One region of the Peribacillus sp. NPDC058075 genome, then DNA from elsewhere that is predicted to be linked to it. Evidence: riboswitches for the same ligand, from Rfam matches in the RefSeq annotation. Region 1 holds a riboswitch; the other holds the start of a gene.
What was found. Region 1 has a riboswitch for cyclic di-GMP ahead of ACFVS1_RS19140 (anti-repressor SinI family protein). Riboswitches for the same ligand answer to the same signal wherever they lie in the genome.
Positions count from the first base shown of each region.

Region 2: it holds a riboswitch for cyclic di-GMP, as region 1 does, so the genes downstream of both, ACFVS1_RS04170 (anti-repressor SinI family protein) here and ACFVS1_RS19140 (anti-repressor SinI family protein) in region 1, are expected to answer to the same signal.

Region 1 is NZ_JBHVSL010000002.1:288,806-295,040, reverse strand. It holds gene flaG (flagellar protein FlaG) at 504-866, shown strand; gene ACFVS1_RS19165 (flagellar hook-associated protein 2) at 881-2,392, shown strand; gene fliS (flagellar export chaperone FliS) at 2,416-2,817, shown strand; gene fliT (flagellar protein FliT) at 2,817-3,161, shown strand; gene hpf (ribosome hibernation-promoting factor, HPF/YfiA family) at 3,414-3,971, shown strand; gene ACFVS1_RS19145 (hypothetical protein) at 4,268-4,468, shown strand; cyclic di-GMP riboswitch class I at 4,620-4,705, shown strand; gene ACFVS1_RS19140 (anti-repressor SinI family protein) at 4,737-4,877, shown strand; gene ACFVS1_RS19135 (helix-turn-helix domain-containing protein) at 5,027-5,350, opposite strand; gene secA (preprotein translocase subunit SecA) at 5,772-6,235, shown strand, end outside.
Region 2 is NZ_JBHVSL010000001.1:827,926-834,160, reverse strand. It holds gene ACFVS1_RS04190 (hypothetical protein) at 20-184, opposite strand; gene tagU (polyisoprenyl-teichoic acid--peptidoglycan teichoic acid transferase TagU) at 775-1,704, shown strand; gene ACFVS1_RS04180 (VanZ family protein) at 2,696-3,178, opposite strand; gene ACFVS1_RS04175 (YwzD family small protein) at 3,175-3,306, opposite strand; gene ACFVS1_RS04170 (anti-repressor SinI family protein) at 4,221-4,355, opposite strand; cyclic di-GMP riboswitch class I at 4,373-4,454, opposite strand; gene ACFVS1_RS04165 (acyltransferase family protein) at 5,319-6,235, shown strand, end outside.

The DNA of each region.
Region 1 (6,235 bases):
AAAAGAGAAGTCCTAACTAAATGTTAAAACAAAGTTGATTGGAACGGAAGGTACGAGACTCCTGCGGGAATGCGAGTACAAGGGAGACCCCGCAGGCGCAAAGCGCCGAGGAGGCTCCCCGGACCGCCCGCGGAAAGCGAGTGCCTGGAGAGGAAATCAACGGTCACAGTATAAACCTTCAAAACGTATGGGCAATAGGGATTCCATCTTATATTTCATGGAGATCTAATTAGAACGGTAGGTGCGAGACGCCTGCGGGAATGCGAGTCAAGGGAGACCCCGTGGAAAGCGAGTGCCTGGAGTGGAAATCAACGGTCAAAATTTAAAAGCCTAAAACAACTGAGACTCCAGATATTTTTCTGGAGTTTTTTAGTAGGATCTCTTTTATAGCAAAGGATCTTTAATGAATGTCTGCTGGTGCAACCAAAATCCAAGAGTGACTAAATATAAAATCTTAATTACCGATATAAATAGTAAAGAGGTCATATGGGGGGGCTATTTAGATGCTGGAGAGTTTGTCCACGAATATTCTTTCCTCACAACTTAGAACAGCAATCTCGGAAGGAATCAGTACATATTATCAACGGGAAATGAATACGCTTGCCTATTCGGAGCAAAGTGTGGAATCTACTGATGTGCCTTCAAAAGAAAAGGTGCAGGAAGCGGTTGATAGTTTGAACACCTTCCTTAATCCAACTCATACGGCCGTTCGTTTTGAATATCATGAGAAGCTGGATGAGTATTATGTCAAGGTTGTGGATGACGTAACGGATGAGACGATTCGGGAGATCCCACCTAAGAAGTTATTGGATTTCTACGCGGCAATGACGGAGTTTGTCGGCATAATGGTGGATGAAAAAATATAAGCGGGTGATCAATTGTGGTACGAATCAGTGGTTTAGCAAGCGGGATGGACATTGATGAAATAGTTAAAAGCATGATGCAGGCAGAACGGGTGCCTTTGGATAAATTAACACAGAAAAAGCAGAATTCCGAGTGGCAGCGGGATGATTACCGCGCGATCAATACATCATTATCAGAATTGGATACGCTCATTCGTGATGGGATTGGGAAGAAGTCTTCCTTTATTAAAAAGAAGGTGTCGGTATCGAATCCAGATGCTGTATCCGTGAGAAATGTGAATTCGACCAGTGATTTTTCCGGGAATGTACAAGTCAATGGGCTTGCCAAAGCAGCAACGATGACAAGTACAGAAAAATCAGCTGTCACCGACCCTAAAAAGAAATTATCGGAATTGGGAATCACGACACCTCAAGATATTACGATACTGGCCATCAATAAAGATGGCAGTTTTGATACGGAAGTAAAAGATGGGGCAACAGTGGAAAAACCGTATACGCTTACCCTTAATGCGGATGATACGTTAGAGAGTGTCATCAATAAAATTAATGCTAACTCGGGAGTGACTTTGTTTTTCGATGAAACGTCCCAGCAGTTTTCCATCACTGCTAAACATACCGGTGATGTTAAGGATCGAGCTGAAATTGAATTAGGGGGCACCGGGGATTTTTTCAATATGTTAAAAATGAGCAGTAACAATGAAGGGACTGGCGGCACAAAAGGGGAAAATGCATCGATTACTTATAATGGACTGGAAATTTCCCGGCCTTCGAATACGTTTCAGATTAATGGAGCGGAAATAACGGTGAAGCAAAAAACGGCGGATACCGTCACTTTCTCTTCAACAGCTGATGTGGATTCCATCTTGGACACAGTCACTCAGTTTGTGAATAAGTACAATGAAATCATTAAAAAGATTCAGGATAAAACAGGCGAAGCGAAATATCGCTCATTCACCCCGCTTACAACCGAGCAAAAGAAGGCTATGACAGAGGATGAAGTGAAGCTGTGGGAAGAAAAGGCGAAGAGCGGAACGTTAAAAAGCGATTCGACGTTAAAAAGTCTCCTGACCACGATGAGATCTTCCCTATACACTTCGGTGGATGGGATCACAGGAAAGAACAGTCTCAGCAGTTTGGGCATTACCACAACGAAGAATTACCTCGAGGGCGGTAAATTAACGATTGATGAGGATAAGCTCCGGGCTGCCATTTCTGAAGATCCAAATGCGATTTATAATATGTTCATGGCGGATGGAACGGAAATAGGCGAAAAAGGACTGGCGCGCCGTTTGCGCGCCGATATACAATCTTCCATGAAAACGATAACGGAAAAGGCCGGGAAGGCCGGATTTGTTAATAACTCGTTTACCATCGGGAAGCTGGTGAACGGATTGGATACCCGGATCTCATCATTTGAAGCAAAGTTAACGAAATTGGAATCGCGCTACTACAGCCAATTCACGGCGATGGAAAAAGCGATTCAAAAGGCGAACAGCCAAAGTTCATCGTTAGCTTCTTATTTTAGTTAAGGAAGTCGGAAAGGAAGTTAAGTATGGCGATAAATAATCCCTATCAATCGTATCAGCAAAATTCAGTCAATACCGCCTCCCCGGGAGAGCTTACATTAATGCTTTATAATGGCTGCCTAAAGTTCATCATGCTTGGGAAGAGAGCCATCGAAGCAGGAAATATCGAAGCGAGGAATACGAACATCATCAAGGCGCAGAATATTATCCGCGAATTGATGGTGACGCTGGATATGGATGCGGATGTATCCAAAGATATGATGAGTCTGTATGATTTCATGAATCGGCGTCTGATCGAAGCGAATATGAAAAATGATGTTGCTGCCTTGGAAGAAGTGGAGGGCCTTGTTACGGAGTTCCGGAATACTTGGAAGGAAGTAATTCAAATCAATCGCAAAAAACAATTTGCCCAAAGCGGTCAAGTGTAATGGTGATTAGGACGTTTCATGAGTTGACTGCTGAATTACTTGCCGTTCTGGAAGATCACACGATCATAGAGCGTGATGATAAAATAGAAAGGATCACAAAGCTGATCGATCAGCGGGATGGACTTCTTTCTCAAATCACCCCCCCTTTTACTGCTGAAGAGCAGCAGCTGGGACGTGCAGCACTGTTGCTCAACCAAAAGGTCGATCACTTGCTGAAGCTTCAAAAGCAAGAGATTCAGCGGGATATCCAGGAAATAAATAAGAAGAAAAAATCATCCAATAAATACACGAACCCGTATGAAAGTCTATCAGTGGATGGCATGTTTTACGATAAAAGAAATTGATTACCCAACCGTTTGGATTCCAAACGGTTTTTATGTTAATTATTTTTAAATTTTCTGTAAATAAAATAGGCTTAATTTTTTCTTTCTAGCATAGCATTTGATATAATGAAGCTAGGGCAGACATCAACCCTTTCCAAACCTTCCGACAATTGTTTCAATATTTCGACATATTTCATGATGTGTTTCTAAAAGGAACCGGAGGGGTATTGTAGAATCTAACTGTATAGTCTTAATTTAAGGAGGACTCACTTTATGAATTACAACGTACGCGGTGAAAACATTGAGGTAACTCCAGCAATTCGAGAATACGTCGAAAAGAAAATTGGCAAGTTAGAACGATATTTTAACAATACACCAGATGCAAATGTGTTAGTGAATTTAAAAGTGAACAATAATACATCAAAGGTCGAAGTGACGATTCCCATGCAGAATTTGGTTCTTCGTGCTGAAGAGGAAAATGCGGATATGTATGCTGCCATTGACTTGATCAATGATAAGCTTGAACGCCAAATTCGTAAACATAAAACGAAGGTCAATCGTAAGTTCCGGAATAATCTATCGGCTGCACCAGATGCATTCGCCTTCAATACGGAAGTTGACGAAGTGGTGGATGAATTCGAAGACGATAATGATATTGAAGTGGTCCGTAATAAGCGCTTTGATTTAAAGCCGATGGACAGTGAAGAAGCGATTTTACAAATGAATATGCTTGGTCACAGTTTCTTCGTTTACACGAATGCGGATACTAATACAACGAACGTAGTGTACCGCCGAAAAGATGGACGCTATGGATTGATTGAACCTAGTTAATTATTATTTTATGATCACAAGCACAGCCCAGCCTTTGGGTTGTGCTTTTTAATGCCTGTTGATAGAATTCGTTTGAAAAGGAAAAAATGATTGCTTCTTTTGTTCTCTAAAGAATCCATATCAATGAAGAATCCTTTTTAAAGAACGGCAATTGTTCTTTATTAAGATAAATAGTCAATTTTACCTATTCAATAACCCCTTTCTTTTGCACTATACTCAAATTGTAGGTTCTTTAAAAAGAACATCTGGTTATTTATAAAAAACAATTTGATCAGGGTGCAGAGGGGTTGGATTACTTGTATCGAAAGAATTGCCATACTTGCCATAGGGCTTCTTTTAGCAGTGCGGAATATGGAAAGTGGCTTTGCCCGACTTGCGGTGAGGATTTAACTGCGCAAAAAGCCTTGGATGCACTTACAATGGAGAGAATTAATACACAGCAACGGAATATTAAGAAGAGCAATATTTACTATTATATAAAAAAGGAAAGGAACTAAAAAATTATCAACAATTAGAATTTTCTTAATATTGTAATATTTTGTCGGATAAAAGTTTTTGCATTTTGGTAGATTACCGACATAAAATAGCAATATATGGAGTGGGCATCCGTTATAATATGATTATAAGCAATGTATTTGGTAATAAATACCACGACAAAGGCAAACTTATTGAAAGATGAGGGCGCAAAGGCACAGGTCTAAGGTCCTCGAGACTATGATGGCTGGTCAGCCTGAAATACAAAGAGTATTTTAGGAGGTAGAAGAGGTGGCTAATGTGGAAATGGACCAAGAATGGGTGAAATTGATTTCAGAAGCAAGGAGCTTGGGTTTCAAAAAAGAGGAAATCAGTGCTTTTTTTAAACGGGAAGGCCTTGAGGTAACATTAGAGGAGAACAATGGAAAATAGCTTTCGATCAAGATTGAGAACATCCCTATAAACAGTAATTCGATTCATTAGCTGTTTATAGGGCTTATTCCTCCTTGAGATTCAAACAAGTCTAGCTTATTCAAACTGTATTCTTCAGGTTTATGTAGGTAAACTAGTGCACTACCACTCTACTCTTCTTTATCTTTTCTCCACTTATTAAACTCGATGAATTCCCTGAATTGTTGTTTTGAAACACCCGAATTCATGGCCTCCTCAACGATTTTCATCCAGTCGGTGTCCAAGGTTTCCTTATTTGGTGCATCATAAAGCAGGGCATCAACAGGAATGTTAAGTACGGCGGAGATTTTTTCAAGAAATTGAATAGAAGGATTCGTTTGTAAGTTCCGCTCGAGCGAACTTAAATAAGACTTTGCGACACCCGCTTTATCGGCAAGTTCAGTCATCGACATTTTCTTTTCTTCTCGCAGTTTTTTTACACGTTCACCAATCATCAATACCACCTCGAAACATGTTCTATTTATCTTCCGCTAATAAGTTTCAGTAGCCCGCCTTTCATTCAATAAACATGACGCCTAAAAGGCTGGATTACCTTGACATGCTATCGCTAAAGAGGACACACAGCATCTAGTGATGGAAGGTTATGGATAATTCTCATTTACATATGGAATAGTGGGGAGTTTGCAACATATTTTTTATACTTCCTTCTATTTTAACAGTTTTACTCCTCATTTATCCATTGTTTTTCGCAAGAAATGAATTGAGGTCTATACCAGGGAAGTGACATGAAGTTGTACCTCTATGACAGAAGTGGTAAAATTAAGCGTGCATTAGTAATAATAGAAGTGTGTTTCTTCTTACTTATATGAATTTTGTCATTGAACGATCATTACCATAATAGAGGAGCGTTATTGAATGCTTAATATATTAAATAAAGTTTTTGATCCGAATAAGCGAGAAATCAAACGTTTGGAAAAAATCGCCGATCAGGTCGAAGCGCTGGCTGATGAAACGGCGGCGTTATCGGATGAACAGTTGCGTGCCAAAACGGGTGAGTTTAAAGAGCGTTATCAAAATGGGGAAACCGTTGATGATTTGCTTGTCGAGGCTTTTGCGGTAGCGCGTGAAGGGGCAAAGCGTGCTCTGGGCTTATATCCTTACCGTGTTCAAATCATGGGTGGGGCATCCCTTCATGATGGAAATATCTCCGAGATGAAAACAGGGGAAGGTAAAACCTTAACATCCACGATGCCGGTTTATTTAAACGCGCTTACCGGTAAAGGTGTACATGTCGTTACTGTCAATGAATACTTGGCACACCGTGATGCCACCGAGATGGGTGTATTGTATGACTTCCTCGGTTTGACCGTCGGGTTGAA
Region 2 (6,235 bases), on a different contig from region 1:
TTTAGCCTCCAATAGTTATTTATACTTTAATGATATCCGTACTGCATATATATGCGCCTGCTTTCCAATACGGACTCTTCTTATCACCCATTTTGTAGGAAATCGTCGTACGCCTAGAAATCCCCTTTTGAAAAATCACTTTTTCCATTCTATTCAACTTTGAAAAAAGGGCCTTACTTTTCAATAAAAAAACTCCGGAATTTTTCCCGGAGTTGCATCAACAAATCTCTATATAGAATGAAATGGCCACACAGGAGCTTTCCTTTGCCTGGATTTTGTCACGGTCATATGCAGCTTGCCAAACTATAACTTCGTTTACATCACAGAATAACTGGTGATTTTTTTCTGATTTTGTATATAGCTCGGCATACTGCTCAGCTGAAACATTTTGCGGAACGGCAAATCTAAACACATCTCGATCAGTGGCGGATACCGTGCTTCCACTACCGGGAATTGAAAAAGGTTGCTGGAACTCACCGTTTTCAAAACAGCCTACCTTTGAAAATTTTTACGACTATTTACCTAGATGAAATCCAGGCTTATAAGCGTGCTCCTACATAGTCATAACTTATAAAACCCCTGCTATATCAGCATTCATTTCAGAAAATGCAAACTAATTATAAAAAACTATTAAACTTTCATGTCATTGAAAAAACCTTTTACCGGCTTCCAAATATGTCAAAGGTATTATAAAGTAGTAAAATATACTATTCTTTTATTATGAAATTAAATATAATAGATGAAGTGGTTACAAAAAGAGGAAGGAAGTAAACTATGAGACATGAAAAAAAGAAGAAAAAGAAGCGGACATGGCTGAAGGTAGTCGGGGTAATTGTCCTACTATTCATATTAGCTGGGGGAGCCTTTGCCTACTCCGTATGGAATTCACTGACAAAAACCGTTGACACGATGCATACACCAATAGACCGTACCACCGATAAACGAACGAAGGACCTTGCACTATCCGATCAGGAGCCCTTCTCGATGCTCATGCTCGGTGTCGATGAACGAGATGGCGACAAAGGCCGTTCAGATACAATGATTGTCTTGACAGTCAATCCGCAAAAGAAATCGGTCAAAATGCTAAGCATTCCGCGTGATACACGGACCGAGATCGTCGGTCATGGAACACAGGATAAAATCAACCATGCATTTGCCTTCGGCGGCGCGAAAATGTCCATGGATACCGTTGAAAACTTCCTAGATATCCCAATCGACTATTATATGAAAATCAATATGGAAGGCTTTAAGGATATCGTTGACGCAGTCGGCGGCGTGACCGTTCAAAACGATTTGGACTTTACATCTGATGGCATTCATTTTTCAAAAGGTAAGCAAACCCTTAACGGAAAAGAAGCCCTTGCCTATTCAAGAATGAGACATGACGATCCGAGCGGTGATTTCGGCCGTCAATCCAGACAACGTGCCATCATCGAAGCAGTCATTAAGGAAGGTGCAAGCCTTTCATCCCTGACGAAATTCGATGAAGTCTTCGCTGCACTCGGTAATAATATCCAGACGAATTTGACGTTTGATGACATGATGGACATCCAAAAGAACTACAGGGACGCAAGCAAAAGCATTACCCAATCATCAATAGATGGCAACGGAACGAAAATCGACGGAATCTACTATTATATTGTGTCGGATGAAGAAAAAGAAAAGGTTCAATCCGAATTAAAAGAACAATTATCCATCAAATAAGAAAAAATGAAAGAGCTGTCCGGACCCGCATCCTGACAGCTTTTTCATTTTCCCCGTCCAATATTCTGACAAAAAACGAACACCAATTGTAGAGATTTGTTGGAATTTTTGTTGTTTATTAGGCACTAAAAGACGGTATAATCTAATATGAGCTGACAGTTCCATCTTCCCCTTGCCCCAATCATTCACTGGTCCCGGAATTCCATCAACCGTCATTCATCAACTATAATAAATAATCCTAAACCAAAGGAGTGGATTTGTATGAAAATCAAAGCAGGCAGCTGGGCTATGCTAAGCAAACAGGACAAAATGTTTATTCTGAAAGCCATCAGTGATCGATCAAGAATGAAATATGTTTCATGAGAAGTAGCTCTTTTCGGCAATACATGAGAGCATCGCCTCTCCCTTTTCAATAAAACGAACTCGAGCCTGAAAAAGGAGAGGAATCTATTTAAACCGATAATCCCATAACAAACAGCATTCGCCTTTTTCTGTGAAAACATAGCTATCTTGTTCAAGATAAACACCCTCATGCGAGAATTGAAGACCTGTGTAACTGGAATTTCATAGGCCGTTTTATATTGCCCTCCAACCCTAACCAGAATCCAGTTCTTCACATTCTTAAGTATCGGACTGCAAATCATACTGAAAGGACTTCACATCCAAATGCTGAAAAAATACATGTGACCTATTATGGACATAATCTGCATGATTCCGAAATCGAAGCTTCATTTCAGAACTTAGCAGATCCCAGGACTTCCTGAACTCTGCCTCATTTTCCTATTCATAAAAATCTTCAACCACGCTTTTTGAACCGCTCGAAAAAAGAAAAATGGTACAAGCTCCTGAAGCTATAACCAAGAGAATAGCCGTCATTACTCCTCACCCTCATCACCCTCACAAGTTATCATTCATATAAGGAAAACGATAAAAAAGAAGCATGTTTTAAACATGCTTCTTTTTTATATGTAACGGAAATGATTTCTTATATTCATTGACGCCTTCTCCTTCGATACAAGAAAAGAGAAAAGAAAATTCCCAGCAAACCGCCAAACGTGTCCAGCATGACATCTTGCCACAAGGGAGTTCGGCCACCGGTTAGTTTTTGATGCAGTTCGTCTGCACTCGCATAAAAAAGGACACATAAAAGAGCGCCTGAAAACGAAAGAACAGGGTTCTTCACAAAACGGCCCCAAACACGATACGTCAATAACCCAAACACAAAAAAGATAAAAAGATGGGCACCCTTCCGAAGGAAGAACTCCAGAAAGCCATTTACTCCAGCTATTTGGGCACTCACCTCAACCCCTCCATACATGAATGAAATGCCACTTAACTTATCATACCAATATGGAGTATTGAACTGCGTTAAAAAAGGGGTAATGCTTTGCTCCTCATACGTCTGCGAGGAAAAAAAGAAGATGACCATCGCCCATAATACGAGCAAAATAAGGAATATGTATCTACGAATCATATACTATCAGGATGTTCAATGATCCCGCTTAATTTCTCCTTAATCTCTTCCACAAGTTCATTTACAGTAACATCTTGTCCAGACTCACCCTTGGCAAAAGTGTCTTTTAAAATATCAAAAAAATCCATGCGAAAATTCCACTCCAATATATAATTGAGCCGCCATTTCATACTTTTATCCTAATCCTTTTTTCAAAAATAAGGAATATAGCTCATTTACTTGATAATCACATATAAAGCGGGAATTGGCAAGCAGGAATTAGTTTAAAGACCAAAAATTTACCCAATTTTAACATTTCTGAAATATCCATTAGGAATGAATACTAGTAAGTTTTAGGTAAATAGTGGGTATAAAAAAAACAAAAAGGACCGATTCCTCAGCCCCTTCGATAAACCTCATATTATGCTTGTCCCATAAAATAAGTCATTAATGTAATCAAAACTAAAATAATAGTAATATAAGTCCCAATAAAAATTTTCTTGCTTCTCTGTTTCTTTTCATAAACTTCCTCGAACGTAATGAATTTATTTTTTGTCATCAAATAATCTCCTTCTATTTTGATGGCAGCTATCTGACATCGCCTGTTGCGAAGTCCCTTTGCTTAATCTCTATAGTGTAGTATCGGCACATAACCAAAAATGTTTAAGTATCATTCACTATTTTTTTGCTATATTTCGTATATCTGGAGAGAAGTAAGACAACTTAAAACACATGATATATATAAATAAAATTCTATTATCCAAATATTAAATCCTTATGTATTCATTTAATAATCTGATTTAATTAGGGTTTTATTCTAAAACATTCCATATTATTTTTATCCAGCCGCAAAATGATAACCATAACGGTACACTGAATAAAGTTCCCCACATTAATCCCTTAAAAAAGGCAATAGGTACATCCATAATAAAAATCCCCCCAATTAGGTCGCATTTTTATTATCATCGCCATGTTCCTTATTCTGGATACCTTTTACCGTAATTTCCGGTAATGAAAATAAAAAAGAAGACTGTATAACAGCCTTCCCTAAGGTACATATAGCCTATCCCAAGATGTAAGATTTTTCTCTTGATCCATTTTCTACGATAAAATCATTTACATCTTTAATGGACAAGCCTGAATTTTTCGCTTCTAACATTAAATAAACCCATTCTTCCAAATCATTGTTTACTTCCATGACAAATTCCGCCTATTTGTGGTAACACAGCCGTCTTAGCAAAGCCTTAGACCTGTAATTTTGCGTCCCTATTTTTCAACAGGTTTGCTTTTCTCAAGAATATTTAACATTATGATGATTTTCCAATTAAGTATCATGCGCAAAATATGTAAGTCTAACTTTTATGAAGTCACATACCCATATATTCATGTTAATTATACTTAAAAAAGCTGATGATTAACTAAAATATTTTTCGTAATTTTCCGCCATCATTCTACAATATTCTTAAAAAAACAACTAGGTATTGGTAATTTTAAAAACAAGCTTAACGCGCAATAAAATTCAATAATGAATTATTTTAACTTTCTTCGACGTTTATTAAATACTTTCATAAAAATACTTCCTTCTTCTGTTTTAAAAAACTTAACTCCAACTAATTTTAAAGGTGTCCATATTTCTCTCATTTGGTATAAAGGCATTAAAAATCATCCTTTCTTCTATAGATTATTAATTGAGCTAATGACAGGTATCTATTAAATAGCAAAATCTATTTTTTTATCCTTTGATAGAAATAACAGTTTTTATACTTACCTTTAACGAACAAATCGTTCTTTATAACGAATATTTAAATTGAACTTACCATCTTTACATTATTATGTCAATTGTTTTCTTATGAATCTATTCTAGTATTTGTATCCCTCATCTTCTGCTTGTATGCTTCCCTCTCTAATCATACAAGTTGATCCTCAAGCCTTATGCAGATTTTTTAGCCAATGTTCCGAAATTTGGCATGAGGTGTTCCGTCTTTCAACTATTCTCCAGAAGTTTTTATTCGCCCAGTAGAATTTAATTGAGCCTGCAAATTAAGATATGATGGTTAACTTTATATTTTTTTGTCTATTTTTGTCTGTTTTAGAGAACTAACTATACTTTATTGAGAACAAGTGCTATATTATAAAAAAAACGGTTCATATGGAGGAGGATATGACTAGATATGAGGAATTCGACTCATTAAGGGGTTTAGCCGCACTCATTGTGTTAATCGGGCATTATTTGATGGTTTACCCTTCATATGCAGATTATCAGTATGGTTCAAGCAGCTCCTACATAATTTATTTGTTTAAGGAAACTCCTTTACGCCTTTTTTTCAGCAGTGGAAATGAGTCTGTCATTCTATTCTTTGTATTAAGTGGTTTTGTTTTGTATTTATCAGTTAATAGTGCTAAATTCCACTATTCTACATACTTAATAAAACGAGTGTTTCGAATTTATATACCATATCTAGTAGCAATAGGCATGGCTATATTGGCTAAAATGCTTTTAAGCCAAATTGATTTGCCCTATATCACTGACTGGTTTAATAAATCTTGGACAGGCCCGGATACTCCTTCCTTATTAATAGGACATCTTTTGTTTATCGGGCAGTACAATACAGACGCCTATAACAATGTTATATGGTCCCTTGTTCACGAAATGAGAATTTCGATTATATTTCCTGTTCTGATTTTTTTATTTGTTCGAAAAAAGCTTAAATACTCTTTATTATGGCTTTTTGTTTTAATTTTTTCGTCGACTATTTTTTTGTTTTTGTTTGGTTCTGGTGGCGATATAACCAGCTTCCTTCTAAGTTTCCACTACAGTACCCTTTTTTTGATGGGAGCAATAATAGCGAAATATCGACTTGTACTTTTTTCCTATACCTTGAAAAAGAAAAAGTCTGTAAAAATTGTATGGTTGTTGGGGGCCATTACCTGTTTTATGTACGAAGGCATCATTGGCGAAGTGGATTTTTTAAACAATTATATGTTTAGGGATTATGTAGTCTCATTCGGTGTTTGCATTTTTATCATCATGAGCGTATGTTCCCAAAAGATTTCGGCGGTCTTAAGGTCTAGGTTGCT